One region of the Streptosporangium sp. NPDC002607 genome, then DNA from elsewhere that is predicted to be linked to it. Evidence: riboswitches for the same ligand, from Rfam matches in the RefSeq annotation. Region 1 holds a riboswitch; each other region holds the start of a gene.
What was found. Region 1 has a riboswitch for cobalamin ahead of ACWD3H_RS04520 (ribonucleoside-diphosphate reductase subunit alpha). Riboswitches for the same ligand answer to the same signal wherever they lie in the genome.

Region 1 (7,058 bases):
CCAAGCTGGAGGCCGACGGCGCGATCTTCCTGTCGGAGACCGACACCGAGGTGCTCTCGCACCTGATCGCCCGTACGGTCAAGGAGGCCGACTCCCTGGAGGAGGCCGTCAGGACCGCGCTCAAGCGGGTCGTCGGCACGTACGGCATCGCGGTGATCGACTCCGAGCGCCCCGGCGAGGTGGTGGTGGCCCGCAACGGAAGCCCCATCGTGCTGGGCATCGGTGAGAAGGAGATGTTCGCCGCGTCGGACGTCGCCGCGCTGGTCCGCTACACCCGCCAGGTGGTCCACCTGGAGGACGGCGAGATCGCCGTGCTCAAGGCGGACGGGTTCAACACCTTCGCCAGCGACGCGCGGGAGACGGCCAAGGAGACGCTGACCGTCGACTGGGAGGCGGGGCACTACGACACGGGCGGTTACGAGCACTACCTGCTCAAGGAGATCTCCGAGCAGCCCGACACCGTGGCCAGGACGCTTCGCGGCCGTCTGGACGACCGCTTCCACATCGCCCACCTGGGCGGCCTCAACATGGACGCGCGGGAGACCCGCTCGTTCCGCCGGGTGAAGATCATCGGCTGTGGTTCCGCGTACTACTCGGGCCAGATCGGCGCGCAGCTCATCGAGGAGCTGGCGCGCATCCCGGCCGACGCGGAGCCGGCCAGCGAGTTCCGCTACCGCAGCCCGGTGGTGGAGGCGGACACCCTGTATGTGGCGATCAGCCAGTCGGGGGAGACCTACGACACCCTCGCCGCCGTCCAGGAGCTCAAGCGCAAGGGCGGCCGGGTGCTCGGCATCGTCAACACCGTGGGCAGCGCGATCGCCCGTGAGTGCGACGGCGGCGTCTACCTGCACGCGGGGCCCGAGGTCTCGGTGGCGAGCACGAAGGCGTTCACCTCGACCGCCGTGGCCTTCGCGCTGCTCGCACTGCACCTCGGCCGGGTGCGTGACCTGTCCCCCGCCGACGGCCGCCGGATCTGCGAGGGCCTGCGGAGGCTGCCGGACCAGATCAAGGAGATCCTGACGCTGGAGCCGCGGCTCAAGGAGCTGGCGCAGAAGTACGCCGAGGCGCCGAGCATGATGTTCGTGGGCCGGGTCCGGGGATATCCGGTGGCCCGCGAGGGCGCGCAGAAGCTCAAGGAGATCTCCTACGTGCACGCCGAGGCGTACCCGGCCAGCGAGCTCAAGCACGGGCCGCTGGCGCTGATCGGCCCGGACATGCCGACCGTGGCGATCGTCCCCGACGACGAGCTGCTGGACAAGAACCTCACCACGCTGGGTGAGATCCGCGCCCGGGGCGGCCGGGTGCTCATGGTCGGTCACCGCACGACCGACCCCAAGCTGGCCGACGACTGCGTCGTGGTGCCCAGGAACGAGACCGAGCTGGACCCGATCCTGCTGTCGATCCCGCTCCAGCTCTTCGCCTACCATGCCGCCGTGGCGCTGGGGCGGGACGTCGACAAGCCCCGCAACCTGGCCAAGAGCGTGACGGTGGAGTGAGACGGCTCCAGGGGCGGCCGCCGGTGGTGGCCGCCCCCGGTCTGTAACAGATAGTGATAAGGAGGTAACCTATGGTATAGGGGGTTCTTGGGGGAAGGGGCGCTTATGCGCCGTAGGAGGTTTTTCGCGCTGGTGGCGGGTGCCATGGTCGTCGCGGGTTGCGACCTGAACGGTGACTCCGCCGACTCGGCCGTGGGCCGCCTGAGCATCCTCGAACCCACCGCCGACGGCCACGGCTGGGACGGGATCGCGGGCAGGCTCGCCTCCGTCCTGGTCCTGTCGGGGCTGGCGCGCTCCGCCATGGCCGTCGGGCGGCCGGGAGCCCTGGGTTCCGTCCCGCGTGACGCGTTCGGCGCCGTACACGGCTCGTTCACGCGCGAGGGCAGGGTGCTCGTCGCCGCGATGCCGATGGTGACGGCCGCGGAGATCGCCAACACCGCCGCGGTGGTGGACGCCACCACCCCTCTCGCCCGCCTGGTCGGCGACTGGACGGTCCTGGTCGTCCCCTCGGACTCCCGCCTGCGCACCTTCGAGGACTTCGCCGCGGAGCTGCGCCGCAACCCGGCGGTGCTGACGGTCGGCGGCCGGCCGGAGGGCGGTTCCGACCACGTGCTCTACGGCATGATCGGCAAGTGCCTCGGGGTGGACGCCCGGTTGCTGGAGTACGCGGGGTTCCTCGGCGCCGAGGATGCCGCCGAGGCGCTCCAGGTCGGACGGGTGGCGGCCCTGCTGGGGTCGGCCCGCGCCCTGCGGCCCGAGGTCACCGCGGGCCGCCTGCGTCCCCTGGTGGTCTCCTCGGGCAGCCGGCTCGACGGGATCGACGCGCCGACGCTCCTGGAGGTCGAGGTCCGGCTGGAGTACAGCGACTGGTGCGGCCTGCTGGGACCCAAGGGCATGAGCCAGACGGACCGGGACGCCGCGATCGCCCTGTGTGACAGGATCGACGCCGCGCCGCGCTGGCGCGCCCTGTGCGCGGCCAATGGATGGAGCCGGGTCTACCTCAGCGGTGACGACTTCCGCCAGTGGCTCTTCACCGAGACGGCCCGCACCCGCGGGGTGCTTCACGAGCTCGGGCTACTGAAGTCCTCCGACACAACTTGTTGGGGTAGTTGCGTCAGACGCCCCTAGATGTAGGATCCTGCTCGTTGCTGGTTCGCCCCGGGAGGGGCGAGGCAAGAGGGAACCCGGTGAGATTCCGGGACTGCCCCGCAGCGGTGAACGGGAACGAAAGCCGTCATGTGAGCACTGGGTGAACCATGCCCGGGAAGCGACGGCCGGTAGGCATGCGCAGGGCGCCCGTGAGTCCGAAGACCTGCCGGCGACGTGATTGTCCAGGGCCTCGTGGGAGGGCCCGCGGAACGAGGCGGTCCGGCGTGCCCGGGATCGCTCGCGGACGCGTGCCCCTCCGGCGGAGCCGTACGGGGAAGTCAGAGCGAGCGAGGAACACCACGTGACACAGGCCTTGGCAGAGACCGCAGCAGGGATCGCGGCGGGAACCGTGGCGGAGAACGCCGGGAACGCGCCGGTCGATCGCAGGCTGGCCATCGACGAGGCGGCGGCCCGGGTGATCACCGACCCCGAGAACTCCAGGGTCGCCGCCGCGCTGCTGGCCGAGCTGATCGCCGACGAGGCCGCCGAGCACGGCGTCCGCGACTTCTCCGAGTCGGTCGCCGCGACGCACGAGGCGGGGCTGATCGCCGACGGGCTCGCGGAGTTCGTGGCCGCCCACGCCGGAGTCCTGGACGCGCTCATCGAGCCGGACGCCGACGCCAGATTCGAGTACTTCGGGCTGCGTACCGTCTACGACCGCTACCTGCTGCGTCACCCGCGCACCCGCAAGGTGCTGGAGCGCCCGCAGCACTTCTTCCTCCGGGTGGCCTGCGGCCTGTCCGAGACCGTCGAGGAGGCCGCCGAGCTGTACGCGCTCATGGCCACCCTGTCCTACCTGCCCAGCTCGCCCACGCTCTTCAACTCCGGCTCGCGCAGGCCCCAGCTCTCCTCGTGCTTCCTGCTCGACTCGCCCCGCGACGAGCTGGAGGCCATCTACGAGCGCTACGGGCAGGTCGCGCGGCTGTCGAAGTACGCCGGGGGCATCGGGATCGCCTGGAGCCGGATCCGCTCGCGGGGCTCGCTGATCCGCGGTACCAACGGCCATTCCAACGGCATCGTGCCCTGGCTGCGCACCCTGGACGCAAGCGTCGCCGCGGTCAACCAGGGCGGCCGCCGCAAGGGCGCGGCCTGCGTCTACCTGGAGCCCTGGCACGCCGACATCGAGGAGTTCCTCGAACTGCGCGACAACACCGGCGAGGAGGCCCGCCGCACGCACAACCTGAACCTGGCCAACTGGATCCCCGACGAGTTCATGCGCCGGGTCGAGGCCGACGGCGTCTGGTCACTGTTCGACCCCAAGGAGGTCCCGCACCTCACCGACCTGTACGGCGCCGCGTTCGACGACGCCTACCGGGCCGCCGAGGCCGAGGGCCGGTTCACCGCGCAGCTCCCCGCCCGCACCCTGTACGGCCGGATGATGCGCACGCTCGCCCAGACCGGCAACGGCTGGATGACCTTCAAGGACGCGGCCAACCGGACCTCCAACCAGACGGCCAGGCCGGAAAACGTCATCCATCTGTCGAACCTCTGCACCGAGATCCTCGAGGTCACCAGCGACGCCGAGACCGCGGTCTGCAACCTCGGCTCGATCAACCTGGCCGCCCACCTGTCCGGGGAGTCCGGAGACGGGATCGACTGGGCGCGGCTGCGCGCGACGGTCCGCACCGCCGTGCGGTTCCTCGACCGCACCATTGACCTGGGCTTCTATCCGACCTCCGAGGCCCGGGCCGCCAACCAGAGGTGGCGCCCGATCGGGCTCGGCGTGATGGGCCTGGCCGACGTGCTGTTCACGCTGCGGCTGCCGTTCGACTCGCCGCGGGCGCTGGAGCTGTCCACCCGGATCTCCGAGGAGATCGCGCTGGCCGCCTACCGGACCTCCTCGGACCTGGCCGCGGAGCGGGGCCGCCACCCCTCGTACCAGGAGACCAGGGCCGCCGCCGGGGTGCTCCACCCCGACCACTACGGGGCCGCGACGTCGGCCGCGTGGACGGAGCTCAGGGAGCGGATCGCCGGAACGGGGCTGCGTAACTCGCTGATGATCGCGATCGCGCCCACGGCCACGATCGCCTCCATCGCCGGTTGCTACGAGTGCATCGAGCCGCAGGTCTCCAACATCTTCAAGCGCGAGACCCTCTCGGGTGAGTTCCTCCAGGTCAACCGCTATCTCGTCGCCGACCTGCGGGCCCGGGGGCTGTGGACCTCGCGGATCCGTGACGCGATCAAGCGCGCCGACGGCTCCGTCCAGGACATTCCCGAGATCCCCGCCGACCTGAAGCTGCTCTACCGGACCGCCTGGGAGCTGCCGCAGAAGGCGCTGATCGACCTGGCCGCCGCACGCACCCCGTACATCGACCAGTCGCAGTCGCTGAACCTGTTCATGGCCACGCCGACCATCGGCAAGCTCTCCTCGATGTACGCCTACGCCTGGAAGTCGGGCCTGAAGACCACCTACTACCTGCGCTCGCGCCCGGCCACCCGGATCGCGCAGGCCACCGTGGCGGCACCGGTGGCCGGGGAGGTCCCCGTCCCCGTCCTCGACCCCCAGGCCGTCGCCTGCTCCCTGGAGAACCCCGAGTACTGCGACGCCTGCCAGTAGGCCTGCCGGCGGCCCGTCCCGAGGGCACCCCGTCACCCCTCAGCCACTCCGAAAGGCATTTTCCCGATGTTGCTCGACCCCGGCATGGATCTCACCCTGCGGCCGATGCGCTACCCCGAGTTCTACGAGCGCTACCGGGCCGCGATCCGCAACACCTGGACCGTCGAGGAGGTGGATCTCGCCTCCGACCTGGCGGACCTGGCGAGGATGACGCCCGAGGAGCGTCACCTGATCAACCGCCTCGTGGCGTTCTTCGCCACCGGCGACTCGATCGTGGCCAACAACCTCGTCCTCAACCTCTACCAGCACCTCAACGCCCCCGAGGCGCGTCTCTATCTCAGCAGGCAGCTGTTCGAGGAGGCGGTGCACGTCCAGTTCTACCTGACCCTGCTGGACACCTACCTGCCCGATCCCGATGAGCGGGTCAAGGCGTTCGCCGCGGTCGAGCACATCCCCTCGATCCGCGACAAGGCGGAGTTCTGCTTCCGCTGGATCGACTCGCTCGGCGGGCTGACCCGGCTGGAGACCAGGGAGGACCGGCGGACGTTCCTGCTCAACCTGATCTGCTTCGCGGCGTGCATCGAGGGCCTGTTCTTCTACGGGGCCTTCGCCTACGTCTACTGGTTCCGCGCCAGAGGGCTGCTCAGCGGCCTGGCCACCGGGACGAACTGGGTCTTCCGTGATGAGTCCATGCACATGGAGTTCGCCTTCGGTGTCGTGGAGACCGTGCGGGCCGAGGAGCCCGGCCTGTTCGACGACAAGCTCACCGAGCAGGTCACCCGGATGATCGAGGAGGCGGTGGCGGCCGAACTGGCCTTCGCGGCCGACCTGTGCGGTGACGGTCTGCCGGGAATGGGGGTGGAGCAGATGCGGCGCTACCTTGAGTACGTGGCCGACCAGCGGCTGGTCAGGCTCCAGATGCCCGTCCGGTACGGCACGGCCAACCCGTTCGCGTTCATGGAGTTGCAGGACGTGCAGGAACTGGCCAACTTCTTCGAGCGGCGGGTTTCGGCCTACCAGATAGCCGTCGAGGGGAATGTCGCTTTCGACGAGTCCTTCTGATTGGCTGATGGTCCGGGGAAGAGAGCGACGAAGGGGAAGTCGTCAGTGTCCAGCTGGGTCATCATGATCATTTCCGTGGCCGCCGCGGTCGTGGCGGTGGAGGTGGTGCGCAGGGTGCTGCGCTCACGGCTGATCGGTGAGAAGTGGGCGCTCGCCGGTCCGGTCGTGAGCCGCTGCACCTGGCCGGGGTTCGCCATGGCCGCCGTGGCGACCGCCTACACCGCCTACGAGCCCGGTATGGCGGAGGGCTCGGTCAGCCAGGTGATCGACCGCGGCCTCAGCGTGGCGATGATCGGGTGTGCTACCTGGCTGGTCATCCAGGCCGCCTACGCCGTCACCGACGTGGTCCTGGACCGCCTGGTCACGGTCCAGGGCGAGGGCAACCGCAGGGCACGCCGCATCCGCACCCAGATCACCCTGGTCCGCAGGGTCGCCTCGGCGGTGATCATCGTGGTGGCGCTGGGCGCGATGCTCTTCACCTTCCCCCAGGTACGGGCGCTCGGCGCCGGTCTGCTGGCCTCGGCCGGGATCGCCGGCGTCGTCGTCGGCATCGCCGCCCAGTCGACACTGGGCAACCTGCTCGCCGGCCTTCAGCTGGCCTTCAGCGACGCGCTCCGCCTGGACGACGTCGTCGTGGTGAAGGGCGAGTGGGGCCGCATCGAGGAGCTCAGCCTGACCTACGTGGTGCTGCGGCTGTGGGACGAGCGCCGGCTGGTCCTGCCCGTCTCCTACTTCACGACCAACCCGTTCGAGAACTGGACCCGGCACAGCAGCAGGGTGATCGGCCACGTGTT
Region 2 (7,058 bases), on a different contig from region 1:
CCGCCCAGCGCGGGCTGGAGCCCGGCCATGGTGCGCAGCAGCGTGGACTTGCCGGTGCCGTTCGGGCCGATCAGCACGGTCAGCTCGCCCGCCAGGGCCTCGGCGTCCAGATCGTCGAGCACGCGACGCTCCCGCTGTCCCCGCCTGGCGGGGTATCCGGCGTGCAGTCCGCGCAGTTCCAGGCTCATGCTCACACCGCCAGTCCGGTTCGGGCCGCGCGGCTGCGCAGCAGTACGGCGATCACCACCGGCGCGCCCAAGATGGTGGTCACGGCGTTCAGCGGCAGCACGACCCCGCTGCCCGGCGCCTGGGTGGCCACACAGCACGCCAGTGCCACGGCGGCGCCCAGCAGGACGACCGCGGGCATGAGCACCCGATGGTCGGCGGTGCCCAGCAGCAGCCGGGCCACGTGCGGCACCGCCAGGCCGAGGAAGGCGATCGGCCCGCAGTAGGCGGTCACCGCCCCGGCCAGCACCGAGGAGGTCAGCAGGGTGAGCGTGCGCACCACCCGTACCCGCACGCCCATCGTGCGCGCGTAGTTCTCGCCCAGCAGCAGCGCGTTGAGCGCTTTGACCCCGGCCAGCGCACCCGCCAGCGCGGCCACACAGACCGGCACGAACACCCCGAGGTCCCCCCAGGTGGTGCCGGCGAAGCTGCCCAGACCCCACATGATGAACTGCTGGGCCCGCTGCGGGTCGGTGTAGACCAGCAGCAAGGTGATCACCGAGACGGCGGCCGACCCCACCATCACGCCGATGATCAGCAACGTCACCACCGACCTGACCCGCCGCGACAGCACCATCACCAGCCCCAGCACCGTGGCCGCACCGGCTGAGGCGGCCACCACCACGCCCGCCCGGCCCAGGCCCGCGATGCCCGCGGTGAACGCGCCGGCCGCGCCGCCCCACCCGATGATCACCAGAGCCACGCCCAGGCTCGCACCCGAGCTCACCCCCAGGATGTACGGCTCGGCCAGCGGGTTGCGAAACAGGGTCTGCAGCTGTACTCCCGAGACCGACAGGGCCGCTCCGGCCAGGGCCGCGGTGATGGCGCGCGGCAGCCGTACCGTCCAGATGATCTCCTGAACCCCCGGGTCCGCGCCGGTGTCACGCACCAGAGCGAGCAGCGCCTGGTTCAGCGGGATCGAGGTCGAGCCGAGCAGGACCGCCAGCGCGAACGTCAGCGGCACCGTGATCCCGATGGCGGCCAGGACGACGCTCCGGCGGCGCTGGGCCGCCGCCGGAACACCCGCGAGGGCCAGAGCCGTCACCTGGTCAGCTGCTGGTAGAAGGTGAAGGCGTGCCCTGGCGCGAGGTCGGGGCGCAAGATCGCGACCAGGTCGGCCAGGATCAGGTCCGGGTGGCCGACGCCGCGCTCGTAGAAGTCGTTGCCGCCCCCCGGCCCGAGCGTCCTGTTCGCCGACCAGAGGCTCCCGGACTCGAACGCGCCGAACTTGGCATAGCGCGGGTCGGCCTTCTCCACATCGGCCAGGCTCTTCCACTCGTTCACGGTGGCCAGCCACACCTTGGCGTCCTTGGCCTTGGACAGCACAGCCTCCAGGTCCATGGTGGTGCTGCCGGGGCCCGGCGTGTCCGCCCACGGATAGGTGCCGCCCGCGTCCTTGATCAGCCCCGCGACGTAGCTGCCGCCGTTGGGCACCGACCACTGCCCCTCATACATCTGGCCCGGCAGCACGGTGACCGGCGCGGAGGCCTTGGCCTTGGCGGCCAGGGCGGTGTAGTCGGTCTCGACCTTGCCGAACACCTCACCGGCCTTGGCCTCGGTACCGGTCAGCGCGGCCATCACCTTGATCCACTCGGCGCGGCCCAGCGCGGTGGACTCCAGCCATTCTGCGTTGGCCACCACCTTGATCCCGGCCTGGCGCAACGGGCCGTAGGCCTTGTCCTCGGTGCCGCCGCTCATCAGCACGTCCGGCTTGGCGGCGATCACCTTCTCGGTGTCGACTTCCTGACCCTTGGCGTACTCGGTGATCTTCCCGGCCTTCACCTGGGCCAGTACCTGAGGGGAGGTGATGTACCCGGCCGACGAAACACCGGTGAGCCGCTCCAGCACGCCCAGGTCGGTGATGAACGGCAGGTGGGTGGTCGAAGCGGAGAACAGCCGCTCGATCGGGGTCTCGACGGTGACCGCCGCGGCCAGCTCGCCGGTGAGCGCGGGAGCCGGAGTACCGCACCGCACCAGCACGTAGGTCTCCGGTTTGGCACCGGGGGCGGGCTGCTTGACAGTGAGGACCTGATGGTTCTTGGCGTAGGTCAGCGTGAAGTTCGTCGCGTGCTCCACCTTCTGCTTGACCGGGAAGTAGTCCCGGCCCGGGTCGAAACCGGTGACGCAGCGGCCCTCGGCCGCCGGGGCCGCGGGCGTGGCCGCGTCCGGGGCGCCGCAGGCGGCGACGGCGAGTAAGGATGCGAGCAGTGCCGCGGTGATCGAGCGGGGGATGCCCATGCGTGCTCCTGAAGGCGGGCCGCGGACGCCGTTCCTCGACGGCCTCCGCGACGGGTGGGAGGCCGGGTCACCAGGAGAGTCCAGCACGCCGAGCATGCCCAGGGCCGACAGGCCGAGGTCCAGGCATGGCGATCACCGTTCCTCTCTTGGGGAGATCCGCCCCAATTTCTCTGAGGAGGCGACCGCGTGAGTCTCCTGGCTCTCGGGTCAACGCTCCTCCCGGCCTTCCCACCCGTTATCCGGGCAGTGGCTTCGTCGGGATTCGCTCGCCGATCACAGTGGCGGGACCGCGCCGGATTCACACCGGCTTCCTCGTTCCGCGCTCGCCTACGCCGACCATGCTCGCACACCACCCATCAACGACAAAGTGCGTACCACCCGTCAGACCCGGCGCGCCTCCCCACATTCGACGGGAGCACCGGCGCGCACACCGTGGAGCACCTGGGTGAGGACCTCCACCCCTCGCACCACGCGAGGTCCGGGCCTGTTGAAGTACGCCGGACCGTCCAGCACCCACACCTGGCCCGCGCGGACCGCCGGCAGGTCGGCTCAGCCCGGAAGGCGGGTCAGCAGAGGCCACTCCGCTCGCGTCCGCTCGGGAGGAAAGCCGCAGGGCATCAGCAGGACCACCTCGGGGTGGGAGGCTCGCAACCTCTCCCAGTCGATGGCTGTGGTGCGTTCGCCCGCTTCGGCCAGCAGCGGCTCACCGCCCGCCGCCCGGATCTGCTCGGAGACCCAGTGACCGGCGGGCCACAGCGGATCCAGCCACTCGATCGCCGCCACCCGCGACCATGGACCGCACCACCGCGAGCCTGTGGAGGGCGCGTTGGGCCGGTACGAGGCGCTGGCCACGATGTTCTGCGCTTGCCCGACTTCACTGTCACAGACCTGAGTTTCCGCTGACATCAGTCCTGCGCTTCACTGATGGTCTATCCAGAGCTACCTGACCCTGGCCAGCTTTCCCAGATAGGCGTCCAGCAGCTCGACGCGGCCGACGAGGGGCTGAACGCCGTCCTACCAGCAGATCGCGCTGATCTCCTCGTCGGGGGTGAAGCCAGGGTGCGCGGTGGTGAGCGCGGTGTAGAGGGCCGCGTACTCGACGCGCCTCTCGGGGCCGAGCACGAAACGCGCGTGTCCGGCAAACACGAGGTCAGCGACCTCCAGGCCGGTCTGCAGGGCCGCCTGGCGTGGTGTCTCACCTGGGTCGATCATGCCGCCGGGCAGTTCCCAGCACCGGCGCAGGCGGTGAGACCAGCAGCAGCCGCTCGTCATTCCACACCGCCGTCAGCGCCAGCGGCAGGGGTCCGTCATCGAAGCGAACTTCCTCCGTAACCGGATGAAACGCGGTCAGAAGGTTGCCGGCTTCGTCAGCGGCGAGAACGTCGTCCACCTCTGGCCCTCCACTATCGACCTTTACTCGGGCGCCGACGAAACTATCTGACCAGGGAAGACGGTCAGAAATTTCTTACTGAGCTCCGCGCTGATGGAGATCATCTTCCACCGGAGCGGGTTTCTGTGAATGAGGTCAGCGGGTGGCGGGGGCAGCCTCGGCGGTGACGCGGGCAGCAGTTTCGCCGAGCCGTATGTGGTGCCCAAGGCCGGCCAGGTGCTGGTGGCGGAACTTGGGGGTCCAGTAGGAAGGTGCCCAGGAAACGCACCGTGCCCAACTGCAGCGCCCGAGCGGGCCCCGTTGGCGGCCATCGCCCGGCGGCGGGCGGCGACGTCCAGGTGGAAGAACCCACCCAGCTGAGCGTCGACCGCGGCGGGTTCAGCGCCAGTGAAGGTCTTGCGGGGGTCCGCCGAACCGGCGACGCTGCGCCGCCTGGTCGACGACGGTGTCTCAGTCACCGAGGCCACCCGCACCCCCCGAAAACCGTTCGAGGCCCGAGGTTAAAGAACACGCTTAGCCGACGTCGCGGCGGCGGAAGCCGTACAGGCCGGCGATGGTCAGCGCCGCGGCGATCGCGGTCATGGCCACCAGCGGGGTCGCTGAGACCTCGCCGCCCGGCAGTGTGGGCAGGTGGCTGAAGGGTGACAGGTCCAGCAGCACCTGGGGCAGCTCCAGTAGCGCGCCCACCTGGCCGAAGAGCAGGAACAGCGCCAGGACCGCCCATGCCGCGGCGGCCAGGCGGGGCAGCAGGCCGAACAGGGCGAGGGCCAGGCCGGAGAAGGTCCATACCGCGGGGAGCTGAGCGAGAGCCGCGCCCAGCGTGGCAGGCAGGTGGGCGGCTATGTCTCCTGAGGCCGCACCGTACGACAGACCGACGGCCAGGCCGGTCACGGCGAGGACCACCGCCGGGCCGAGCACGGCGAACAGCGTGTGGCCGGCCGCCCAGCCGACGCGGCTGACCGCGGTGGCCAGCAGCGGCTCGGCGCGGGCGAGGCTCTCCTCGGTGCGCAGCCGCAGCGCGGCCTGGATGGCGTAGCCGGACACGGCGATGCCGAAGATGCCGATCAGCACGGCGATGAACAGGTCGGCCGGGTCGGTTCCGCCGCCGAGCCGGTTGAGCATCTCCATGATCTGGGCGTTTTGCCGCAATGCGGAGGAGGCGGCGTCGGCGGCGCTGCCGATCACCGCGCCGAAGACGGCGAAGCCCGCGCACCAGGCCAGCAGCAGCCCGCGGTGCAGGCGCCAGGCCAGCGCGAGCGGGCCAGCCAGGCCGGGCGCGGCCTGCGCGGGACCCAGCCTGGGCGGTAGCAGGCCGGCTGCGACGTCGCGCCGGGCAGCTAGCGCGTAGGCGGCGTAGCAGGTCACGGCGATGAAGGCGGCGAACAGAGCCAGCGGCCACCATTCCTCGTCGGCGAAGGGGCGCAGTTTTTGCCCCCAGGCGATGGGCGACAACCACGACAGCCAGGAGGCGTCGGTGGTGTCACCGGCCATCCGCAGCAGAAACGCCAGCCCGAGAGCGGCGATGCCGATCACCCGAGCTCCGGAGGCGCTCTCGGTGAGCTGGGCGGCCACCGCGCCGATCGCGGCGAAGGCGATGCCGACCAGGGCGTAGTCGAGCCCGGCCGCCAGTGCGCCGGCTACCGGATACGTCCCGGCGAGGGAGCCGGCCACGATCAGGCCGGCGATCACGTTGGCCGACGCGACGACGATGAGGGCGGCGGCCAGCGGGGCGTGGCGGCCGAGCACGGTGGAGCCCAGCAGCTCGCGGCGTCCGCTCTCCTCTTCTGCCCGGGTGTGCCGGATCACCGTGAGCAGGCTGGCCAGGCCGAGGATCACCGGAACGAATCCGGCGCGCCACACGCCCAGCGCCGCCACGTGCCAGTCCAGCAGCGGGCCGTACAGGGCGAAGAAGGCCGGAGTGGCACGCATGGAGGCGGCGAAGGCCTGCAGCTCGGCGTCGGTGGAATAGAGTCCGCCGATGGCGGAGATCTGGGTGACGGGCATGATCGCCAGCAGGAGCACCCAGATCGGCAGGATCACGCGGTCGCGGCGCAGAATCAGCCGGACCAGCGCTCGCGTGCCCGTCATCAGCTGTCCACCCGGGCGTAGTGGCGCATGAACAGCTCTTCCAGCGTCGGCGGCTGGCTGATCAGCGTGCGCACGCCCACGCTGGTCAGCTGGCGCAACGCCGCGTCGAGCTCGCCGGTCGTCACCTGGAAGGTCACCCGGTTGCCGTCGATACGAAGGTCGTGCACGCCGTGCAGGCCGTTGGGCGACCCGGCCAGCTCCGCGGTGATGGTGGTCCTGGTCAGGTGGCGCAGCTCGGAGAGGGTGCCGGTCTCGACTATGCGGCCGTCGCGGATGATGCTCACCCGGTCGCACAACTTCTCGACCTCGGCCAGGATGTGGCTGGACAGCAGGATCGTACGGCCCTGCGCGCGTAGTTCGCCGACGCACTGGGTGAAGACCGCCTCCATGAGCGGGTCGAGCCCGGAGGTCGGCTCATCCAGCAGGAACAGCTCGACGTCGGAGGCCAGCGCGGCCACCAAGGCGACCTTCTGCCGGTTGCCCTTGGAATAGGCGCGGCCTTTCTTGCGCGGGTCCAGCTCGAAGCGCTCGATCAGCTCGGCCCTGCGCCGGGGGTCCAGGCCGCCGCGCAGCCGGCCGAGCAGGTCGATGACCTCGCCGCCGGACAGCCCCGGCCAGAGGGTGACGTCGCCGGGCACATAGGCCAGGCGGCGGTGCAGCTCGACGGCGTCCTTCCACGGGTCGCCACCGAGCATGGAAGAGCTGCCCGCGTCGGCGCGCAGCAGCCCGAGAAGGACGCGGATGGTGGTGGACTTGCCTGCGCCGTTCGGGCCCAGGTAGCCATGCACCTCACCGGCCCTGACCTCAAGGTCGAGGCCGTCCAGTGCGGTCGTCCGGCCGAACCGTTTGGTCACGCCGGACATGGAGATGACGTTGCTCACGCTTTAGAATGTACATAGCCTTCACGAGTTCGTGAAAGATATGAAGACACTAAACTACGGATCCTTGACACGGGGTGAGAGGAGCAGGATGAGGGACGAGGAAGCGGTGCGTCAGTTCGTCGAGCGGCTCAGCCGGATGCTGGCCGACTGGGGCTTCCCGCCGATGGCGGGCCGGGTCCTGGTGACGTTGTCGGTCGCGGAAGAGGACACGCTGAGCGCCCCCGACCTGGCCGAAC
Region 3 (7,058 bases), on a different contig from region 1:
CCGAGGTCAGGACCGGGAGCGTTCGCCGAGCGTCAAACGTTCACGGCCGCGGTCCCGGTGTTTCGCCGCCGTCGGCCTGGCGTTCAACGTGGTCGTGAACAATGCACGATTCGGTGCACCCCCAGCTGGAAGGCCACGATGAACGCTTCGCACGATGACACCGGCGGCGGATCCGGCGGACGGCCGGCACACGCGCTGGGCGAGGTCATCGGGGTCTTCCTGAAACTCGGCGTGATCGGATTCGGCGGCCCGGCCGCGCACACCGCGATGATGCGTGACGAACTGGTGCGCCGGCGCGGCTGGGTCTCCGATGAGCGCTTCGTCGACCTGATAGGCGCCGTCAACCTCATCCCCGGCCCCAACTCCACCGAGCTGGCCATCCACCTGGGCTATGACCGGGCTCGCTGGAAGGGTCTGATCGCCGCCGGGGTGTGCTTCATCCTGCCCGCCTTCGCCATCGTCCTCGCCCTGGCCTGGTCCTATGTCCGCTACGGCCGGACCCCTGCCGCGGAGGGGTTGCTGTACGGGATCAAACCGGTGGTGGTGGCCATCGTGGTGTGGGCCCTGGCCGGACTGCTCAGGACCGCGATCAAGGGCCGGCTGACCGCGCTCGTCGCCACGGTGGCACTGGCGCTGTACCTGCTCGGTGTCAACGAGTTGCTCGTACTGGCCGCCGGCGGGCTGGTGGTGATGGCGGCCGGCACCAGGCACGTCTGGCTGCCGCGTCGCGGTTCTCCAGGCCTGGTGCTGGTGCCGTTGCTGGTCGGGCCGCGCTTTCCCGACCCCACCGGCGGCCGGCTCACCGAGCTGTTCCTGACGTTCCTGAAGATCGGTTCGGTGCTGTACGGCAGCGGCTACGTCCTGCTGGCCTTCCTGGAGGGCGACTTCGTACGGCGGCTCGGCTGGATCACCCGCGACCAGTTGCTGGACGCGATCTCCATCGGCCAGCTCACCCCCGGGCCGGTGTTCACCACCGCCACCTTCATCGGCTACGTCATCGCCGCCCTGCCGGGGGCGGTGCTGGCCACCGTCGCCATCTTCACCCCGTCGTTCGTGCTGGTCGGCCTGCTGACCCGGCTCGTCGACCGGATCCGCGGCCGGGCCTGGTCATCGGCGTTCCTGGACGGTGTCAACGCCACCGCGCTGGCCCTGATGGCCGGTGTCACCCTGCAACTGGCCGGTGACGCGTTCGTCGACCCGCTCACCGTGACACTGGCCGTGCTCGCGCTGCTGCTGCAGTGGCGCACCAGGCTCAACACCGCCTGGTTCATCGCCGTGGCCGCCGCCATCGGCCTGGCCCGCACGCTGCTCGTCGGTTGACCGGCAGGCGTCGCCGGGGCGGCCCCCCGTGCCGAATCTCGAAACGGTACGGGCAGACTCTGTCGGGTGAAGCGAATCCTCATCATCGGCATCGGTGCCGGTGATCCCGACCATCTCACCCTCCAGGCGGTCAAGGCCATCGCCCGTACCGACGTGTTCTTCGTCCTGGACAAGGGCGAGGTCAAACACGACCTCGTCCAGCTGCGGCACGACCTCGTCGACGCGCACGCCCGCCCGCCGTACCGGATCGTCGAGGCCGGCGATCCCGAACGTGACCGGACCACTCCCGACTACGCGCCCGCGGTCGAGGACTGGCGCTCGCGCCGCGCCGACATCTGCGAGCGGTTCATCCGTGACGAGCTCGCCGAGGGGCAGACGGGTGCTTTCCTGGTGTGGGGCGATCCGGGCCTGTACGACAGCACCCTGGCCATCGTCGAGGAGATTCACCAGCGGGGCTCGGTCCGGTTCGAGCACGAGGTGATTCCCGGTGTCAGCAGCGTGTCCGCACTCACCGCCCGGCATCGGGTCAGCCTGACCCGGGTCGCCCGGCCGGTGCACGTCACCACCGGCAGACGTCTCGCCGAGGAGGGGCCCTCGGCCGACGACGTCGTCGTCATGCTGGACGCGCACTGCGCCTTCGCCGATCTGGGCGCCGACTTCGACATCTACTGGGGCGCCTACCTCGGCACCCCCGACGAGATCCTGGTCGCCGGACCGGTGCCCGAGGTCGCCGACCGCATCCGCGAGCTGCGTGCCGAGGCACGGGCACGCAAGGGCTGGATCATGGACACCTACCTGCTCCGCAGGGTCTCTCGCTGAGCACCTGTCGCGGCGGCCTCCAAAGGCCGCCGCGCTTCACTCAGGAGGCGCCGTGCCATCCGACCAGATGCAGGCATCCAGGCGGCCCAGGACATCAAGCTCACGTACACCCACGTACTACGCCACGGAAATCATCTGTCGGAGATACCAATGATCCACAAGTCAGCCTCCAGCGTCGTCGCCTAGCATGATCATCGGCCGCCGGGTCCGGCGCCCGTTCGGGGACCAGTGCGACCGAGCCTGGTCACGCCGATGATCGCGGAAAGGAGAGACGTGACGGGGGATACGAAGCTCCCAAGGGCCGCCGTGTTGCGGATCAACAAGTGCCGACGAAACGCATCGGACACACTCAAACTGGATTTCCTATTCCTGAAGGTGGTGCCTGAGCAACTGCGTGAACTAACCCACCTGAACAAGCTGCGCCTGAAATCCAACAAGTTGACTGAGATCCCTGAGTGGCTGGGCGACCTCACCAATCTCACCACCCTCGACCTGAGCGACAACCGGTTGACCCGCCTTCCCGAATCGCTGGGCGGCCTCACCAATCTCACCACCCTCGACCTGAGCGACAACGAGTTGACCCGCCTCCCTGAGTGGCTGGGCGGCCTCACCAATCTCAGCACCCTCGACCTGAGCCGCAACGAGTTGACCCGCCTTTCCGAATCGCTGGGCGGCCTCACCACCCTCTGGCTGAGCGGCAACAAGTTGATTGAGATCCCTGAGTGGCTGAGCGGCCTCACCACCCTCACCGCCCTTAACCTGGGCTATAACGAGTTGACCCAGCTCCCCGAATCACTGGGCGACCTCGCCGACCTCACCACCCTCTACCTGAGCAACAACCGGTTGACCCGCCTTCCCGAATCACTGGGCGGCCTCACCACCCTCACCACCCTCGATCTGAGTCGCAACGAGTTGACTGAGATCCCTGAGTGGCTGGGCGGCCTTACCAACCTCACCACCCTCGACCTGAACTTCAACGAGTTGACCCAGCTCCCCGAATCGCTGGGCGGCCTCACCAACCTCACCACCCTTAAACTGGGCTATAACCAGTTGACCCGCCTTCCCGAATCACTGGGCGACCTCACCAACCTCACCACGCTCTGGCTTGACGGCAACCATCCGCCGCCCACGGTCCCGGACTCCCTGCGCCATCGCGCCCAGACCTCATCGCGATGGCGCAAGCTCCTGGACGGCCTCGACTGTTAACGAGCCCGTCCTGGCAACCTCACGATCATCTCTCGAACGCGTGCTCGCGGAACTCCCCGCCGCTTCGACCACCGGTCCAACCGCTACGCGGCCCCTACGGGGTCATTCGGATTACGCCGGCCGCTCCGCTTCGTCCCGGAGCTGGGAGTGGGCGCGGTGGCCGGGTCGACGGGCGGAGGCGTAGGCGCCGCGCCGCGACGAATCACCTTCTGTTGACGGCCCACCACAAAAAGAGTTACATTGCGGACGATTTCGCGGTGGTCCGAGGGAAGTCCGGTGAGAAGCCGGTGCGGTCGCGCCACTGTATCCGGAACGTGAGTTCCGGGAGCCAGGTTACTTGGCCGCCGCGTCCTCATCTGTCGGGACGCGTCATCCCCAAGGAGGCTACTCATGCGTGAGCTGTCCGTTTCTCAGCCCGTTCCCCTCTCCCACCTGGCCCGCTGGCTCGTGGCGGTTCCGCTGCTCCTGCTGGTGGCCTACCTGGTCACCTTCGACCAGGGGGTGGTGTCGCAGGCGGGCGACTATCTGCACGAACTCATGCACGACGGGCGCCACCTGCTCGGCGTTCCCTGCCACTAGACCGCGCGCCGTGATCCGTACCCTGTTGCTCCGTGGCCTGCTCGTCGGGCTGGTCGCCGGGCTGATCGCCGCCGTGTTCGCCTACCTGCTGGGCGAGCCGAACATCGACCAGGCCATCGCGCTCGAAGAGGCCGCCGCCCACGCCCAGACCGAGGTCGGGCACTCCCACGGGGAGGAGGCACTGGTCAGCCGGTCCGGCCAGCAGGCCGGGCTCTTCCTCGCCCTGGCCCTGTACGGCATGTCCGTGGGGGGTATCTTCTCCCTCGTCTTCGCCGGGCTGCGCGGCCGGATCGGTCCCCGCTCCGACGTGGTGCTGGCCGCGACGATGGCCGCCACGGCGTTCGTCGCGATCGTGCTGGTGCCGTTCGTCAAGTACCCGGCCAACCCGCCCGCCGTCGGTGACCCGGACACCATCGGCAGCCGGACCACGCTGTACCTGGTCCTGGTCGCCATCGGCCTGCTGTCCGTGGCGGTGGGAGTGGCCTGCGCCCGTAAGGTGCCGGCCAGGCCCTGGCTCGCCGGCGCGGCCGGCTTCCTGGTCCCCGTCATCGTCACCCTGTTCGTGCTGCCGGCGGTCAACGAGGTGCCCGACGGCTTCCCCGCCCAGCTGCTGTGGGACTTCCGGCTGTCCTCCCTCGGCACGCAACTCGTGCTCTGGTCGGCCATCGGTGTCCTGTACGGCATCGCCGTCCAGCGCGCGGTCCGCCGCGACGCGCTCACGGCGGCCCCGAACTGAACGTTCGGCGGGTCGGACACGTCAGCAGGATCTCGCAGAAAGAAACCTCGTGATCGGTGCCTATCCGTTCAGTGCCGTCGTCGGTCTCGACGACCTCAAGCTCGCGCTGATACTCAACGCGGTCTCCCCACGGGTGGGCGGTGTGCTGGTCCGGGGGGAGAAGGGGACCGCCAAGTCCACGATCGTCCGCGCGCTCGCCGCACAACTCCCCGCGGTCAAGGTGATCGCCGCCTGCCGCTTCTCCTGCGACCCGGCCGAGCCGGATCCGGGCTGCCCCGACGGCCCGCACGACGCGGGCGAGAGCGGGCAGGAGCGTCCGGCCGCGCTGGTGGAGCTGCCCGTCGGCGCGTCGGAGGACCGGCTGGTCGGCGCGCTTGACATCGAGCGCGCGCTCACCGAGGGGGTCAGGGCGTTCGAGCCGGGCCTGCTCGCCGCCGCACATCGAGGTGTCCTCTACGTCGACGAGGTCAACCTGCTCCACGACCATCTCGTGGACCTGCTGCTCGACGCCGCCGCGCTCGGCACCTGCTTCGTCGAGCGAGAGTCGGTCTCGGTACGGCACGCGGCGCGGTTCCTGCTGGTCGGCACGATGAACCCGGAGGAGGGCGAGCTGCGGCCACAGCTCCTGGACCGTTTCGGGCTGACCGTCGAGGTGCGGGCGTCCAGGAATCCGGACGAGCGGGCCGAGGTGGTACGGCGCCGGCTGGCCTTCGACGCCGATCCCGCCTCCTTCGCCGCCGGGTGGGCGGGACAGGAGGCGGCCCTGGCGCGGCGGATCGCCGAGGCCAGGGAGCGGGTCAGGCAGGTCGTGCTGCCGGACGCCCGGCTGCGCCAGATCGCGGGGGTGTGCGCCGCCTTCGAGGTGGACGGGCTCCGGGCCGATCTGGTCACGGCCAACGCGGCCATCGCGCACGCGGCCTGGCGCGGCGGCGCCGAGGTCACGGCCGAGGACGTGCGTGAGGCGGCCCGTCTCTCGCTGCCGCACCGCCGCCGCCGAGACCCCTTCGACGCGCCGGGCCTTGACGAGTCACGCCTCGACGACCTCCTGGCGGAGCACGGTGGCGACGAGCCGGACGACCCGGATGGAGGGCCGAGCACCTCCGGCGGTCCGGGCGATTCGGGTGGTTCGGACGGCCCGGTGAACTCCGGGGACGGTCCCGAGACCGGCTCCGCGGAAGGTCCCGCGCGTGATGGTTCCGGTGCGGGCCCGCACGGCGGCACGGACGGCGGTGGTTCGCACGACGGTGGTTCGCACGACGGTGGTTCGCACGACGGTGGTTCCGGGACCGGCGCCGCCGATGTCCCGGGCGCCTTCGACGGGACCGGCGCCTCGCCGGACCGTCCCTCCGCCGAGCGGGTGATCGCCGCCGCCGAACCGTACCGGGTGCGCCCCTTCCAGGTCCCCGGACTGGGCGACGGCGCCTCGGGTCGGCGGTCGCGGGCCCGTACCCCCAACGGGCGGACCACCGGATCACGGGTTCCCACCGGGCGGCTCCAGCGGCCGCACCTGTCGGCGACGCTCCGCGCCGCCGCGCCGTACCAGCGCGAGCGCGGCCGCAGTGGCCCCGGCCTGCTGGTACGTGACACCGACCTGCGCGAGGCCGTCCGCGAGGGCAAGGAGGGCAACCTCGTGCTCTTCGTGGTGGACGCGAGCGGTTCCATGGCGGCCCGGCAGCGCATGCGCGAGGTCAAGGCGGCCGTGCTCAGCCTGCTGCTCGACGCCTACCAGCGGCGGGACAAGGTCGGGCTGATCACCTTCAGGGGATCCACGGCGGACCTGGTGCTGCCTCCGACCTCCTCGGTCGAGGTCGGCGCGGCGCGGCTGCGGGAGCTGCCGACCGGCGGTCGCACCCCGCTGGCGGCCGGGCTACGCCGGGCCGCCGAGGTGCTCAGGGTGGAGCGGCTGCGCGACCCCGCCAGAAGGCCGCTGCTCGTGGTGGTCACCGACGGCCGGGCCACCTCGGGGTCCGACGTGGCGGCCCCCGCCGCGCTGCTCGCCGGTACGGCGGGGGTCGTGGTCGACTGCGAGAGCGGTCCGGTGCGGCTCGCCCTGGCCCTCGACCTCGCGGCCAGGCTGGGCGCGCCCGCGGTACGGCTCGACGCGCTCGCGGCGGGCGGCGGGCTCGGCGGGCTCGTCCGTGACTACCGGACCGACTACCGGAAGGCGGTCTGAGATGCCGCAGGGCAAGCCGGACACGGTGCCCGAGGACGGGCTCACCACGCGCCAGCGCCGCAACCGGCCGCTGCTGATCGTGCACACCGGGCCGGGCAAGGGGAAGTCCACCGCCGCCTTCGGGATGGCGCTGCGCGCGTGGAACCAGGGCTGGCCGGTCGGGGTGTTCCAGTTCGTCAAGTCGGCCAAGTGGCGCATCGGCGAGGAACGGGCGCTCGTGGTGCT
Region 4 (7,058 bases), on a different contig from region 1:
CGGTGCCGCGCACGCTCGGCCTTCACCCGGGAGACCTGGTTGACATCGCCCAAGAGGGTGGCCAGATCATCATCCGGCGACACCGCAGCCGCCTCGACGGGGTGATCGGCACCATCCCCGGCTTCACCGAGGCCGTGGACGTCGAGACGAGTCGCGAGAGCTGGAGCTGACCGGTGCCGCCACGGCGACGTCGGCGGCACCGGAGAGGACCGCCACCCGCCCTGGCCAGAGGTGACCACGGCCGCTACCCGTCAGCTTCAAAACTCGATATTCCGAAATTCCGATTTTATGGTTAAATCGAGGAATGCAACCCATCCTCAGCATGCTCCTGACCACAGTGCTGGCGGTCCCGATGACCGGCGCCGGCGCCGACCCCGCCGAACTCAAGGACGTTGAGGCCGTACTCGCCTACGTCCAGGCCCACCCCGACGACGTCGCGCTGGTAACCCAGGGCATCAGCCACAACGCCGATCGCCTCACCCCTGTGGCGTCGACCACCAAGATCATCCATCTCGCCGCCTACGCCGACGCCGTCCGCAAGGGAAGGGTCAAGCCGGGCGAACGCGTCTCCATGGCCCTGTGGAACGCCTACCACCTGCCCGGCACCGATGGTGGTGCCCACGAAGCGGCGCTCGAACGGCTCAAGCCCGGTGCGAGCGTCACGCTCGACCAGGTCGTCTCCGCCATGATCGAGGAGAGTGACAACGCCGCCGCCGACCTGCTGCGCGACCGCCTCGGCCCCGGCGCGCTGCGCAAGATCGCGCAGACCGGCGTCGGTACCATCAACGGCGAGATACTACGCGCCTTCGGCGGCTGCACACTGCCCGCCGACGTCTGTCTGAAGAATTACGTCAAGGCCGGTACGCAGGTGCGGCCCACGCTCCCCGGCTTCGCCCAGCAGGCTGCCTGGGCCGAAACCGTGACCCGCGTCGAACCTGGCGTGCTGCGCGAAGTGCTCGCCGGACTCAGGAAGGACAAGACGGCGAGCAAGCACCTGGAGTGGCCGATGCGCCAGCCCGGCGCCGACCCCCGCACGCTCCTCATCGGCACCAAGGGTGGCGCGCTGCCCGGCGTCATCAGCGAGGCCATGTACATCGTCCGGCCAGGTGAGAAGCCGCGCGAGACCGTCCTCGCACTGCGGCGACTGCCTGAGGCGACCTGGTTCTCCGGGATGCGCAGCTATGCTCATCAGCAGTTCATTGTGCGGATGGCGACCGATCCCGTCTTCTTCGCGAAAGTCCGCGCAGCATTGAAGTGAGGCAACCCTGACCAGTGTCGACGACCGGCTCCAGGACCTCGAGGCGCGGGTCGCCGCCCTCGAGGCCGCGCTCACCGTTCCCAAGCCACCGGCGGACGGCGACGACACCGGCCTGATCACCTACGGCGGCCAGGCCAGGCTCGGCGGCTACCAGTGGCTGTGGGAGGTGGCCCGCAGCCCCGGCTGGTTGCTTCAGCAGCCGACCGGGCCGTTGGCCGCGGTGCTGGCCGCCGCCGGGCATCCGGCGCGCTTCGAGATCCTGCAGTTGCTGGTCGTCGGGCCCAAGCCGGTCGCCGACCTGCAGGCCGAGCTGGCCCTCGCCTCCCCCGGCCAGCTGTACCACCACCTCAAGACGCTGGCCTCGGCCGGGCTGGTCGAGCAGCCCGAGCGGGGGGTCTACCGGGTACCGTCACATGCGATCTTCCCCGTGCTGGCCCTGGCCGCCGCCGCGATCGACGTGGCCGAGCGCTCCGGCGCTCCGGTGAAACCTCGCGATCTTCCTGGCTGAGGTTCAGCGGGTGCGCGAGGACCCGCGTCAAGCCGGTGGAATCGGCGCCGGAAATCGAGGTTCCGCTGGCAGACTCGACCTCATGCAGGTAACGCTGGTCCAGGGGGACATCACCGCGCAGCAGGTCGACGCCGTCGTCAACGCCGCCAACTCCTCGCTGCTGGGAGGCGGCGGGGTCGACGGGGCCATCCACCGGCGCGGCGGCCCCGCGATCCTGGCCGCCTGCCGCGAGCTGCGCGCCTCGCACTACGGCAAGGGGCTGCCGACCGGCCAGGCCGTGGCCACCGTCGCGGGCGACCTGCCGGCCCGCTGGGTCATCCACACCGTCGGCCCCGTCTTTTCTCCCACCGAGGACCGCTCGCACCTACTGGCCTCCTGCTACCGCGAATCCCTCCGGGTCGCCGACGAGCTGGGTGCGACCAGCGTCGCCTTCCCCGCGATATCCACCGGGATCTACCGCTGGCCCATCGACGACGCCGCCCGCATCGCGCTCGGCACCGTACGCAGCGCACCGACACAGGTCACGGATCTGCGGTTCGTACTGTTCACCCCGGACGCCTACACCGTCTTCGAAAGGACGCTCGGCGCCGGGTGAGGGGTGGCGAACCACTGACACAAAGGCTGCCGTGCCTGCCTCTCCAACACACCGGTCGCCTGAGCTCGCCGGCGAAGCCTCCCAGCCCTAACGAACCCTCAGGTGCCGTGAGGGCCCCGGGGCCGGGCGTCGAGCACGCGGACCATGAGCCGTTCGTGGACGCCGGGGTCGTTGGTGTGCGGCTCGGACTCACCGGTGGCCTCGAAACCCAGGCGCCGGTACAGCCGGGCCGCCCCGTCGTTGCCGTCCACGACCCACAGCTGGATCTTCCGATGTCCGCGCTCGGCGGCCCACGCGACGACTTCCTCAACGAGCAGGGCACCGACCCCGGCGCCTCGCGCGGCCGGATCGACCCACATTCCGTACACCTCGACCGCCCCACCCCGGTCTTCGGGCACCCAGCCGCCGGCGACCCCGGCCACCCGGCCCTCAACGACCGCGACCGCCTTCACTCCGCGCTCCGGCAGCATCCCGGCACGCCACCGTGCCTCGTCGTACGCCTGTTCCCGCCCGAGCGAGGAGGAGAAGGCCTCCGGTGCGTCCGCCAGTGCCGCGAGCCGGACATCACGGAACGTCTTCCAGTCCTCGGTCGTCAGGCGACGGACCTCGGCCGGACCCATCTGGAATGCATCTCGGTGCCCGGTCAGGGCCAGCTCGCCGACGACCTGATCGCCGCTCTTCTCGCCGGTCGGGCGAAAGCCGAGCCGGAGGTAGAAGCGCTCGGGCCCGTGCTCTCCCGGAGCCCAGGTAACCGTCGCGCGGGTCTGCCCACGTCTGCGGACCTCCGCGCACACGGACTCCACCGCGAAGCGGCCATATCCCCGACCCTGCTGATCGGCGGCGATGTTCAGCCGCCAGATTCCACAGCGGGGCGTGTCATCCGGGTCGTCCGGGTTGAAACGGACCATGAAGAAGCCCATGACGAAGCCCACCAGCTGCTCGCCGTCGAAGATCAGTCGAGGCCAGGCGATCTCAGGCTGCGCGTACGCCTCGGCGAGTGACCACGCGACCGGGTCCACGAACTCCTCCTGGTCGGGTCGCACCTGCAGCCGGCACGCGGCCTCGACGTTGTCCGCGGTGACCTTCTCCAGGCGAAGCGACGAAGACATGCTGACAACCTACAGATCGTCTCCGAGAACTCAACGGGATAAATGCCGCCCGCCCGGTTAGACTCCTGGGCGCGGATGGTTCATCCAGGTCCCTGGGATCTGGATGTCGTAAGAGGGAACCCGGTGGGAATCCGGGACTGCCCCGCAGCGGTGAGTGGGAACGACCGCCGTCACCACGCACTGGGCCTTTGGGCCTGGGAAGCGACGGCCAGTAGGACATGCCTGTCCCAGGTGTGGCGCCCGCGAGTCCGAAGACCTGCCTCCGCCCGTGCGCCGTTCGGCGCGCGGTGGTCCGCGGCCTCGTGGGAGGGCCAGGGACGCGCGCCGCGCGCTCCTTCCCTCCTGCCCGGCCGCCCGTGGCTCAGCGAGGGAAGCTGCCATGCAAACGACGATCCTCGGATACCCCCGTATCGGGACACACCGGGAACTGAAATTCGCCACCGAGGACTACTGGGCCGGGCGCTCCGACGCCACCGCCCTGGCGAAGACGGCCGAGGTCCTGCGCCAGGAGGTCTGGACGGGCCTGCGCGACGCGGGCCTCGACACGATCCCGTCGAACACGTTCTCCCTCTACGACCAGGTACTCGACACCAGCGTCATGGTCGACGCGGTGCCCGGCCGTTACCGGCACCTGACCGGCCTGGACCGGTACTTCGCCATGGCCCGCGGCGTCCAGGACGTCCCGGCGCTGGAGATGACCAAGTGGTTCGACACCAACTATCACTACATCGTGCCCGAGGTGGGGCCGGACACCCGGTTCCGGCTGGCCGACGGGGCACGGTCCAAGCCGCTGGCCGAATACGCGGAGGCCAGGGCCCTGGGAGTGGAGACCCGCCCGGTGCTGGTTGGTCCCCTCACCTATCTGCTGCTCGCCAAGGCCTCGCCCGGCGCGCCCGCCGGATTCCGGCCTCTCGACCTGCTCGACGAGCTCGTCGAGGTCTACGCCGACCTGCTGGAACGGCTCGCCGGGGCGGGCGCACGGTGGGTACAGCTCGACGAGCCCGCCCTGGTCGCCGACCGGAACGCCGAGGAGATCGCCGCGCTCGCCCGCGTCTACGAACACCTCGGCGAGCTGCCCAACAGGCCCCGGATCCTGGTGGCGACCTACTTCGGTACGGTCGCCGCGGACGCGCTGCGCATGCTGGCCGCAACCCGTGTCGAGGCGGTCGGTCTGGACTTCGTCGCCGGGCCGGGAAACCTCGGCGTGCTCGCCTCCGTCGGCGGACTACCCCGCAAGACCGTCGTCGCCGGGGTGGTGGACGGCCGCAACGTGTGGCGTACCGACGTTCAGCGGGCGAAGGCGACCTGCGCGGTCCTGCTCGGCCTGGCCGACCAGGTCGAGGTGAGCACCTCCTGCTCGCTGCTACACGTCCCGCTCGACCTGGACGCCGAGACCGCGCTGGCCCCGGCCGTCCGGGGTCGTCTGGCCTTCGCCCGGCAGAAGGTCGCCGAAGTCGTCGCCCTCGGCCGGGCCTCGCGTTCCGACGCCCCCGGCCCGCTCCCCGCCGCCGAGACCGAGGCTGCCACGGTCGACCACCGGGTCCGGGCCCGTCTCGACATGCTCGGTGACGGCGTCCGCCGTGGCGACCGGGCCGCGAGGTTCGCCGCCCAACGGGCCGCGCTACGCCTGCCGGATCTGGCGACCACGACCATCGGCTCGTTCCCGCAGACCCCCGAGATCCGCAAGGCCCGCGCCGCCCACAAGGCCGGGCAGCTCACCCACGCGGCCTACCAGCAGGCCATGAGGGAGGAGGTCGAGCGGGTGATCGCCCTGCAGGAGGAACTCGGCCTGGACGTCCTCGTCCACGGCGAGCCCGAACGCAACGACATGGTGCAGTACTTCGCCGAACGGCTCGACGGATATGCCGCCACCGATCACGGCTGGGTCCAGTCCTACGGGTCGCGCTGCGTCCGTCCGCCGATCCTGCACAGCGATGTCTTCCGGCCGGAGCCGATGACGATCGGCTGGGCCACCTACGCGCAGTCCCTCACCGACAAGCCCGTCAAGGGCATGCTCACCGGCCCGGTCACCATGCTCGCCTGGTCGTTCGTCCGCGACGACCAGCCCCTGGCCGACACCGCCCGCCAGGTCGCCCTCGCCCTCCGCGACGAGATCCACGATCTGGAGGCCGCAGGAATCCGCATCATCCAGGTCGACGAGCCCGCCCTGCGCGAGCTCCTGCCGCTCCGCGGGGACGAGCACGCCGCCTATCTGGCCTGGGCCGTCGGCGCGTTCCGGCTGGCCACCTGCGGAGTCGCCGACTCCACCCAGATCCACACCCACATGTGCTACTCCGAGTTCGGGGAGATCATCGGTGCGATCGGCGACCTCGACGCCGACGTCACCAGCGTCGAGGCCGCCCGCTCCGACATGGAACTCGTCGCCGACCTGCGCGACGCCGGCTACCAGAGCGGCATCGGCCCAGGCGTCTACGACATCCACTCGCCCCGCGTCCCGTCCTCCGAGGAGATCGAGCAGAACCTGCGGCGCGCCCTTCAGGCCGTCGACCCGGCCCGCCTGTGGGTCAACCCCGACTGCGGCCTGAAGACCCGCGGCTACCCCGAGACCAGTGCCTCCCTGCGCAACATGGTCACCGCCGCCATGGCTCTCCGCGTGCCGCAGGACTGACACCGGGTCGCTCGCCCCATCGCCGGTGCCCGGCGGTGGGGCGAGTCTCCGGGATCGGAAACCGGCCGGCAGCACGGCCTTCAGCTCCGGCGCCATCGTCCTGGACCACCGCCCGGCCGCCTGACAACCACCGAAGCCGCCACGGGACAACCCTCCTCTGGACGCAAACGATCAAAAGATGGCAGTGTTTGGGCAAAGGGGGGCGATGTGCGGGTTGAGGACTTGTCCGACGCTGAGCGCCGGATATGGGAGGCGTTTCCACTTGGGGAGGAGGTCGACTTCACCACCGGGAAGCCGGAGGAGGACGACCCGGCGGCAGGGGCGGCCTGGGACGAGGGGCGGACGGTCCGGGCCAGGGTGATCGCCGTCCTGCTGATGAGCGAGGAGCCCCCTCGGTCGCATCGGATCCCGGCGCTCCGGATCAAGGGTGCCCGGATCACCGAGCGGGTGAATCTGGCCTACTCCACCCTCCGTCACTCCGCGCGGTTCCTGTCCTGCTTCTTCGAGGAGGAACCCAGCCTGTACTGGGCACGGTGCCCGCAGCTGAGCTTCAACGGCTCCCACCTGCCGGGCCTGTTCGCCTCCAACGCGCAGATCGACGGGCATCTGCGGCTGGAGAGGTGCGTGTTCACCGGCCCGGTGGAACTGCGCGGGACCCAGCTTGCCGGGAGCCTCACGCTGAGCCACGCGCGGAGCCTGGACATCGACTGCGACCGGCTCCAGGCGGGGCGGGGCATCTCCGCGATCGGGCTCGGCGCCACGGGTCAGGTCGGCTTCGCCAACGTCAAGGTGAGCGGCACCGTGATTCTGGATCATGCCCGCCTGACGGCCTCCGGCCGGAACGCGCTGGACATGGACGGGCTGATCGCCGACGGGAACGTCTTCTGCCGGTGGATGGCGGTCACCGGGATGATCAGCCTGCGCAACGCCCGGGTGGCCGGACCGTTCGCCTTCACCGG

Region 2: another riboswitch for cobalamin. It lies ahead of ACWD3H_RS35255 (ABC transporter substrate-binding protein); the one in region 1 lies ahead of ACWD3H_RS04520 (ribonucleoside-diphosphate reductase subunit alpha).
Region 3: another riboswitch for cobalamin. It lies ahead of ACWD3H_RS13285 (CbtB domain-containing protein); the one in region 1 lies ahead of ACWD3H_RS04520 (ribonucleoside-diphosphate reductase subunit alpha).
Region 4: another riboswitch for cobalamin. It lies ahead of metE (5-methyltetrahydropteroyltriglutamate--homocysteine S-methyltransferase); the one in region 1 lies ahead of ACWD3H_RS04520 (ribonucleoside-diphosphate reductase subunit alpha).

What each region holds. Positions count from the first base shown of each region.
Region 1 is NZ_JBSFWD010000003.1:118,498-125,555, forward strand. Features, by position in the region: gene glmS (glutamine--fructose-6-phosphate transaminase (isomerizing)) at 1-1,496, shown strand, start outside; gene ACWD3H_RS04515 (tripartite tricarboxylate transporter substrate-binding protein) at 1,602-2,624, shown strand; cobalamin riboswitch at 2,629-2,830, shown strand; gene ACWD3H_RS04520 (ribonucleoside-diphosphate reductase subunit alpha) at 2,947-5,202, shown strand; gene ACWD3H_RS04525 (ribonucleotide-diphosphate reductase subunit beta) at 5,269-6,264, shown strand; gene ACWD3H_RS04530 (mechanosensitive ion channel family protein) at 6,310-7,058, shown strand, end outside.
Region 2 is NZ_JBSFWD010000042.1:34,993-42,050, reverse strand. Features, by position in the region: gene ACWD3H_RS35265 (ATP-binding cassette domain-containing protein) at 1-188, opposite strand, end outside; gene ACWD3H_RS35260 (iron chelate uptake ABC transporter family permease subunit) at 191-1,270, opposite strand; gene ACWD3H_RS35255 (ABC transporter substrate-binding protein) at 1,267-2,463, opposite strand; cobalamin riboswitch at 2,632-2,830, opposite strand; gene ACWD3H_RS35250 (hypothetical protein) at 3,013-3,369, opposite strand; gene ACWD3H_RS35245 (NUDIX hydrolase) at 3,478-3,675, opposite strand; gene ACWD3H_RS35240 (hypothetical protein) at 3,659-3,853, opposite strand; gene ACWD3H_RS35235 (ABC transporter permease) at 4,367-5,941, opposite strand; gene ACWD3H_RS35230 (ATP-binding cassette domain-containing protein) at 5,941-6,804, opposite strand; gene ACWD3H_RS35225 (GbsR/MarR family transcriptional regulator) at 6,911-7,058, shown strand, end outside.
Region 3 is NZ_JBSFWD010000009.1:82,661-89,718, reverse strand. Features, by position in the region: gene chrA (chromate efflux transporter) at 139-1,320, shown strand; gene cobF (precorrin-6A synthase (deacetylating)) at 1,387-2,139, shown strand; gene ACWD3H_RS13290 (leucine-rich repeat domain-containing protein) at 2,413-3,345, shown strand; adenosylcobalamin (AdoCbl) riboswitch at 3,586-3,732, shown strand; gene ACWD3H_RS13285 (CbtB domain-containing protein) at 3,736-3,924, shown strand; gene ACWD3H_RS13280 (CbtA family protein) at 3,935-4,660, shown strand; gene ACWD3H_RS13275 (VWA domain-containing protein) at 4,710-6,833, shown strand; gene cobO (cob(I)yrinic acid a,c-diamide adenosyltransferase) at 6,835-7,058, shown strand, end outside.
Region 4 is NZ_JBSFWD010000024.1:120,881-127,938, forward strand. Features, by position in the region: gene ACWD3H_RS26015 (AbrB/MazE/SpoVT family DNA-binding domain-containing protein) at 1-170, shown strand, start outside; gene ACWD3H_RS26020 (serine hydrolase) at 305-1,258, shown strand; gene ACWD3H_RS26025 (ArsR/SmtB family transcription factor) at 1,425-1,766, shown strand; gene ACWD3H_RS26030 (O-acetyl-ADP-ribose deacetylase) at 1,849-2,361, shown strand; gene ACWD3H_RS26035 (GNAT family N-acetyltransferase) at 2,460-3,470, opposite strand; cobalamin riboswitch at 3,530-3,747, shown strand; gene metE (5-methyltetrahydropteroyltriglutamate--homocysteine S-methyltransferase) at 3,850-6,099, shown strand; gene ACWD3H_RS26045 (hypothetical protein) at 6,307-7,058, shown strand, end outside.